2 linked regions of the Acidaminococcus fermentans DSM 20731 genome follow. The protein of the gene in region 2 binds, or shares a complex with, the protein of the main gene of each other region. Links are inferred from orthologs where the notes say so. Each region holds a gene or a part of one and is shown on either strand. Other genes may lie near its edges.

The links.
Region 1: the proteins of smc (region 2) and ACFER_RS06350 are in contact, whole or in part, in a crystal structure (PDB 3ZGX), measured with the Bacillus subtilis proteins. The link is inferred for Acidaminococcus fermentans DSM 20731 from one-to-one orthologs.

Annotation. Positions count from the first base shown.
Region 1 is NC_013740.1:1,373,395-1,376,532, forward strand. Bases 1-2,829 are described here. They hold ACFER_RS06350 (segregation and condensation protein A), read right to left. Parts: upstream 1,865-2,829; coding sequence 1,136-1,864; downstream 1-1,135. Other genes in these bases: ACFER_RS06340 (pseudouridine synthase), read right to left, coding at 1-588; scpB (SMC-Scp complex subunit ScpB), read right to left, coding at 610-1,158; ACFER_RS06355 (site-2 protease family protein), read right to left, coding at 1,883-2,509; codY (GTP-sensing pleiotropic transcriptional regulator CodY), read right to left, coding at 2,706-2,829. In the rest of the region: more of codY, read right to left, coding at 2,830-3,138. UniProt on the Bacillus subtilis protein: Participates in chromosomal partition during cell division. May act via the formation of a condensin-like complex containing Smc and ScpB that pull DNA away from mid-cell into both cell halves.
Region 2 is NC_013740.1:1,662,940-1,667,393, forward strand. Bases 244-4,388 are described here. They hold smc (chromosome segregation protein SMC), read right to left. Parts: upstream 4,008-4,388; coding sequence 444-4,007; downstream 244-443. Other genes in these bases: ftsY (signal recognition particle-docking protein FtsY), read right to left, coding at 244-447; pyrR (bifunctional pyr operon transcriptional regulator/uracil phosphoribosyltransferase PyrR), read right to left, coding at 4,020-4,388. Also shown: more of ftsY, read right to left, coding at 1-243; more of pyrR, read right to left, coding at 4,389-4,454. UniProt on the Bacillus subtilis protein: Required for chromosome condensation and partitioning.

The sequences.
Region 1 (3,138 bases), 290 kb from region 2 along the record:
CCGGACCTGCCGGTTCCTTCCCTCATGGATGGTCACCGTGAACCGGGTCAGGTTCTTTTCCGGATCCCACTTCTTCACATAGACCACCGCCGGCGCCGTGAGCCCATCTTCCAGGGGCACCCCCAGCCGCAGCACATCCAGTTTTTCTTCCGGCACCCGGCCGTGGACTTCCACTTCATAGGTCTTGTCTACATGGTGGCTGGGATGGGTCAGATGCTGGGCCAGTTCCCCGTCGTTGGTCATCAGCAGCAGCCCTTCGGTCAGGTAATCCAGCCGCCCCACCGGGTACAGCCGCTGATGGAGCCCGGCCATCAGGTCCGCTACTGTCCGCCGGCCCTGGGGATCCTTCATGGTGGTCACCACCCCCCCGGGCTTGTACAGCAGATAGGTGTGCCGGGCGCTTTTCCGGTGGAGGGCTTTCCCGTCCACGGTGATCCGGTCCGCCTTCCCCACCCGGGTGCCCAGTTCGGTCACCGGTTTCCCGTTCACCTGGACCCGTCCTGCCAGGATGATCTTTTCACATTCCCGGCGTGATGCCACACCGGCCGCTGCCATGACTTTCTGCAGCCGTTCCTTGGTCTGTTCCATTGGTTCTGCAATTCCTTTCCGTCAGTCAAATAAGGGTTCCGGTCCTTCCAAGCGGCCTTCCAGCACCTCATCCGGCAGCTGGGGCAGGTCTTCCAGGGAATCCAGTCCGAACACCCGCAAAAATTCTTCCGTAGTCCCGTACAGGATGGGGCGGCCGATCACTTCCTTCCGGCCCACTTCCCCCACCAGGTCCAGTTCCACCAGGGTACTGAGCACCCCGTCCACTTTCACCCCCCGGATGGCCTCCATTTCACTTTTGGTCACCGGCTGTTTGAAGGCCACGATGGCCAGGGTCTCCATGGCCGCGTTGGACAATTTCACTTCCTGTTTTTCCTGGAGCCGGCGGACCAGCCCGGCGGCCTCCTTCTTGGTCACCAGCTGCCAGCCTCCGGCCACTTTCCGCAGCTGGATGCCCCGGTCCGCCTGCCGGTACTGCTGCTGGAGCTCTTCCAGAAGACGGGCCGCCTCATCCTGGGTGATGAACAGGGCCCCTGCCGCCCGCTCCAGGGTCAGGGGATCCCCGCTGGCAAACAGCAGGGCTTCCATTTCAGCGGTCTTGGTGAGTTTCATGGGTTGCCTCCTTCCGGGGCTCCAGGACCATGGGTCCGAAGGGCTCCTCCTGGATCAGTTCGATTTCCTTCAGCCGCAGCAGTTCCAGCACCGCCAGGAAGGTGGCGATTACCTCGCTGTGGTTTTTCCGGTCCTGGAGCAGCTGCCGGAAGTCCAGGTTTCCCTTCCGGCTGTGCAGGGCGTCCCGGATGGCCTCCATCCGGTCCTGGATGGGGAATTCCTGTCGGGGGATCACCGTATCCCCCTCTTCCTGCCGGGGCAGAAGGCCCGCCAGGGCCCGGAGCAGATCCCCCAGCCCGTACCGTTTCACCTTTTGGAGCACCCTGCCCTGGGGTTCCGGAGACCGGGCCGTATGGAGACTGGCCCGCTGGAGACATTCCCGCAGGGCCTGGGCCAGCTTTTTGGTCTTCCGGTATTCCACCAGCATGTCCACCAGCATCTGCCGGGGATCCGCCTCTTCTTCCCCTTCCTCCGCCGGGGGCTTGGGCAGCAGCATCCGGGATTTGATCTGGAGCAGCATGGCCGCCATCAGCAGGAATTCGCTGGCCACATCCAGATTGTATTCCTGCATGGCATTGAGATAGGCCACATACTGCTCCGTCACGGAAACGATGGGAATATCGTAGATGTCGATCTTGTCTTTTTCGATGAGATGGATCAGAAGGTCCAGAGGCCCTTCGAAATCCGCCAGTTTCACTTGATACACAGGCTGCCTTCTTCCCGGTCAGAACAGGAACAGTGCCAGGATCCCCCGGCACAGCTGGAGAAACAGGGTGGACAGGGGCGACACCACCACACTGACGATGCCGGTGAAACACAGGACGATCAGCAGCAGATTGCTGTAGGGCCCCACCAGCCGTTCATAGGCCAGGCTCTTGTCCAGGGGCAGCCAGGTCCGCAGCACATTGTACCCATCCATGGGCGGAATGGGCAGCAGATTGAAAAAGGCAAACCATACATTATAAAGCATAAGCCAGTTCAAGAACAGCAGCACTCCCCGGCCGGCGTTGAAATACCGGGGCAGGAACAGCTGGAGGAACATGGCCAGGAAGGTGACCAGCAGGTTGCTGGCCGGACCGGCGAAAGCCACCTGCAGCATTCCCTTCCGGGGATTGGCATAGTACCGGGGATCCACCCGCACCGGCCTGGCCCAGCCGAACCCCACCAGGATCAGCATCAGGGACCCGATCAGATCCAGATGGGCCAGGGGATTCATGGTAAGCCGTCCGTCCCCTTCCGGAGTGGGGTCCCCCAGGCTGGCGGACATGGCCCCGTGGGCATATTCATGGACGGTGATGGTAAACAGCAGCGCCGGGATCCGGTAGACCAGAGACGCATCCAGATTGAGCATAGGGAAAATTTCCTTTCCATAGGTTTTCTTCTATCAAAGCCGGCTGGGCCGGCCTCCTTCGGCCGCTGACCGTTGACAGCTGACCGCTGACGGGGCCGCTGCCAGAGCAGCAGCCCCATATCCCTATCATACTACCATAAAGGAGAAAAAGGGTCAAACTGCCCCTGCAGCCTGACCCTTTCCCTAAAATTCCTTCTTATTTCTTGTGTTCCTTCAGCCCGTCCCGGAGGTATTCGTTGAGGATCCGCACATAGGTCCCCTTCATCCCCAGGGATTCGGTTTCCAGTACCCCGGCACTTTCGAATTTCCGCAGGGCGTTGACGATGACGCTCCGGGTGATGCCGGCCTGGTCGGCGATCTTGCTGGCCACCAGCAGTCCTTCGTCCCCGGGCAGCGCCTTGAGGATTTCGGAGATGGCTTCCAGTTCGCTGTAGCTCAGGTTGGAGAAGGCGATCTGGACCATGGCCTTCTTCCGGCTGGCTTCTTCGATGTGCATGGCCTTGTCATGGAGCAGCTGCATACCGATGACAGTGGCGGCATATTCGCTGAGCAGCAGGTCGCTGTCCACGAATTCCTTCTTGAATTTGCCCAGGATCAGGGTACCCAGACGGACACCGTTGCCGAAAATG
Region 2 (4,454 bases):
CTGGAGCTGTTCCGTGGCTCCGGCCCGGAAGGTGTCCGCGGCGCACATCATCACCTTGTACCCCATGAGCCGGTAATAATTGCTCAGTTTGCCGATGGTGGTGGTCTTCCCCACCCCGTTCACACCCACCACCAGGACGATGGAGGGATGGCCCTTGAAGCGCATCCGGGGTCCGGTGGTCTTCAGCAGGTCGGCAATGTAGCTTTTCAGGAAGGGCAGGGCCTCCGCCGGCGATTTAATCTGCCGGGTGGCAGCAGCCTTCCGCAGGGCGGCCATGATCTTTTCCGTGGTCTTGATCCCCACGTCCCCGGCCACCAGGATCATCTCCATCTCATCCATGAAGTCCTCGTCCAGGTCCACGCTGGCTCCCACCAGGTCCTCCATCCGTTCGGTGAAGTTTTTCCGGGTCTTGCTGAGCCCGTCTTTCAGTTGTTCCATAAAACTCATGATTCGGCTACCTCCGATAATTTCACAGACAGCACCCGGGATACCCCGGATTCTTCCATGGTGACCCCGTGGAGCACATCCGCGGCTTCCATGGTCCCTTTCCGGTGGGTGATCACGATGAATTGGGTCTGCTGTCCGTAGGCTTTCAGGAATTGGGCAAATCGGTCGATGTTGGTTTCATCCAGGGGTGCATCGATTTCGTCCAGGATCACAAAGGGCGCCGGCTGATAGGTCAGCAGGGCGAACAGCAGGGCGATCACCGTCAGGGCCCGCTCTCCCCCGGAAAACAGGGACAAATTCCGCATCTTTTTCCCCGGCGGCTGGGCCTCGATCTCGATGCCCGATTCCAGCAGGTTCTTCTCATCCTGGATCCGCAGCTGAGCCCGGCCCCCGCCGAACAGCTTCTCATAACAGTCGCTGAAATACCCGTTGATCTGCTTAAAAGCTTCCCGGAACCGGCGGGTCATGTCGCTGTTGATGCCGCTGATCACCGTTTCCAGCTGTTCCCGGGCCTGGACCATGTCCTGGTACTGTTTCTTCAGAAAATCGTACCGTTCCCGGGCTGCCTGGTATTCTTCCTGGGCGGCCTGGTTCACCGGTCCCAGTTCTTCCAGTTCCCGGGCGGCCTGGGCTTCCCGTTTTTTCAGTTCCCCTTCCGGCAGATCCCCTTCCAGGGCTTCCTGCCGGGCGGTTTCCTCGGTGAGCCCGTAGGCTTCCTGGAGCTGCTGCCGGCTGTGCTGGGCCTCTGCGGCCTTTTTCACCTGGTCCATTTCGCAGTTGTGGAGTTTCTGCCGGATACTGGCTTCCTGGCCCTGGAGGATCACTCCCTGCTGGGTCAGCTGCTGCCGCTGTGCCAGCAGGGCTTCCCGGGCGTCCAGGAACTGCTGCCGGGCACTGTCGCTGCCGGCCAGTTCCGCTTCCAGCCCGGCGATTTTCTTTTCCAGGGCGGCCCGGTTCTTTTCACAGCCGGCAATGGTTGTTTCCAGCTGCCGGGTCTCTTCTTCTCCCCGGGTGATTTCCTGCTGGGTCTTTTCTCCCAGCTGGTCGATAGACTGGATCCGGGCGTTCAGGGCTTCCAGCTGGCTCTGGCCCGCATTGACGGCGATCAGGGCATCCTGGTGCCGGCGGGTGGCCCCTTCCAGCAGGGTCCGCTGTTCCACCAGCCCGTCACTGAGGGCCTGGGCCGCTTTTTTCCCTTCCACATCGGCATTTTCCATGGCTTCCACCTGGGGAGCCAGTTCTTTGGCCTGGGCCTGGAGGGCCAGGAAATTTTCCGCCCCCTGGCGCTTTTCCCCCAGCAGCAGTTCCAGATTTTCCTGCTGGCGTTTTTTCTGGGTTTCTTCCTGCTGGACCCGGGCCACTGCCCCGGCCTTTTCCACTTCGATTTTCTGGAGGGCTTCCACTCCCTGCTGGCGTTTTTCCTTCACCCGCCGACCTTTTTCCGCCAGGTCTTCCAGTTCCTGCCGGAGCGTCTCCCCGGCCTTTTCCAGGGCCTGGGTCTCTTCCGTCAGATGGCGGATTTCCTGCTTCCGGGACAGGAAGCTTTTCCCCTGCTGTTTCTGGCCCCCGCTGAGGGACCCGCCGGCGTAGACCACATCCCCTTCCAGGGTGACGATCCGCACCCGCATATCTGCTTTCCGGGCCGCCGCCATGGCATGGTCCAGATTGTCCGCCACCAGCACCTGGCCCAGGAGGAACCGGACCGCCGGCCGGACGGCCTCTTCGCACCGGACCAGATCCCCGGCGATGCCGATGATCCCCGGGCAGGACAGGGCCGCCTTTTCCCGGGTTCCCAGGGCCCGGGGACGGAGGGTATCCAGGGGCAGGAAGGTGGCCCGTCCCCCCTGGACTTTTTTCAGATAGGCGATGGCATCCTGGGCCGCCCGGGCATCCTGGGTGATGATGTTCTGGAGGGCACCGCCCAGGGCCGTTTCCAGGGCGGTTACATAGGCATCCTCCACGGAAAACAGTTCTGCCACCACCCCGCAGATCTTCGGCCGGAAAGCTGCCCGGGCATTCAGTACGGTCCGGACCCCTTTGCTGAACCCTTCATGTTCCCGTTCCATGGCGGAAAGCACCTGGAGACGGGCTTTTTTCTGGTTCAGGGTCCGCCGGTTCTGATTCAGGCCGGCTTCCTTTTCCCGGTAGGCCCGGACGCTCTGTTCCAGGTCCCGGTTCAGTTGGAGGGCCTGTTCTTCCAACTGGTTTTTCCGGTCTTCCAGGGTCTCCAGCCGGTCTTTTTCCTCCTGGAGGGCCCCTGTGACACCTTCCAGGCCTTCTTCCGCTTCCCGGACCTTTTCCTTCAGCTGTTCCTGCTGCCGGTGGAGCCGTTCCTGTTCCTGGCGGATCCCCGCCAGTTTGTTCCGGGTCATCACCAGGGTCCGCATGCTGTCGAAAGCCTGCTCCTGATAGGCCTGGAGTTTTTCTTCCCCGGCTTTCACCAGGCCCGTGAGGGTTTCCTTTTCTGCGGCGGCCTTTTCCAGCAGGTTCCGGGACCGGTACTGGTTTTCTTCCAGCCGGTCGTATTCCTCGGTGACCAGACGCAGATTTTCCTGGCTCCGGGCCAGTTCCTCCTCCAGGCCGGTACGGGCTTTGGCCAGCTGGTCCATCCGGTTCCGGCTCTGCTGGATCCGTTCTTCCTGGACTGCTTTCTGGCTCCGGTAGCCGGCGGCTTCCTTTTCCCGGGCCATGATCTTTTCCTGGCAGGCGCTGTAGGCGTCTTCCTGATTCTGGAGCTTCTGTTCCAGTTCTTCTTCCTGGCCGGTGAGTTTTCCGGACAGATCCGCCAGTTCCTTCAGCTGTCCTTCCAGGGACCGGATCTTTTCCTTCAGCCGGGTCTTTTCCCCTTCCAGGGCTCCCAGCTGGGTCAGCAGCCGGGTCACCTTCACCTGCCGGAGCCGGCCACTGATTTCCCCGTACTGCCGGGCCTTTTCCGCCGCCGCTTCCAGGGGCACCAGCTGGTTTTCGATTTCGCTCTGGATATCCTGGATTCGCAGCAGGTTGGCGGCGGTGTCATCCAGTTTCCGCAGGGCTTCCTTCTTCCGCAGCCGGTATTTGGCAATGCCCGCCGCCTCTTCGAAGATGGACCGCCGGTCTTCCGGACGGCTGTTGAGGATCTCGTCGATCTTGTTCTGGCCGATGATGGAAAGGGATCCCCGGCCCAGACCGGTATCCGCAAACAGGGCCACCACATCCTTCAGCCGGCAGTTCTTCCCGTTGATGATGTATTCGCTGTCCCCGCTCCGGAACACCCGGCGCTGGAGAGAGACCTCGTCGAAATCCACCGGAAGGCTGTGATCCGTGTTGTCGAACACCAGATCCACTTCCGCCATGCCCATAGGCCGTCGGCCGCTGCTGCCGGCGAAGATCACATCTTCCATTTTGGTGCCCCGGAGGTATTTCACGCTCTGTTCCCCCAGCACCCAGCGGATGGCATCGGAGATGTTGCTTTTGCCGCTGCCGTTGGGGCCCACAATGGCCGTGATCCCCGGCTCAAAGTCGATATTCACTTTATCCGCAAAGGACTTGAACCCATGGGCTGAGAAACTTTTTAAACGCACGGCAGTCCCTTCTTATCCCTGGATGTCGGACAGGGCCACTTCATCGTGGCCGTCGATTTCCTCCAGGGCCACATCCACGGTCTCACTGTTGCTGGTGGGCACGTTCTTCCCCACATAATCCGCCCGGATGGGCAGTTCCTTGTGGCCCCGGTCTACCATCACCGCCAGCTGGATGGCTTTGGGCCGCCCCATGTCGATCAGGGCATCCAGGGCGCTGCGGATGGTCCGGCCGGTAAAGAGCACGTCGTCCACCAGGATCACGGTTTTTCTGTTCAGGTCGAAATCGATGTCCGTTTCACTGATCACCGGGTTGTAGCCCAGGGTGGACAGGTCGTCCCGGTACAGGGTGATGTCCAGGGAGCCCACCGGCAGTTTCACCCCTTCGATGGATTCGATTTCCTTCCCCAGCCGGTTGGCCAGCGGCACACCCCGGGTGCGGATGCCCAC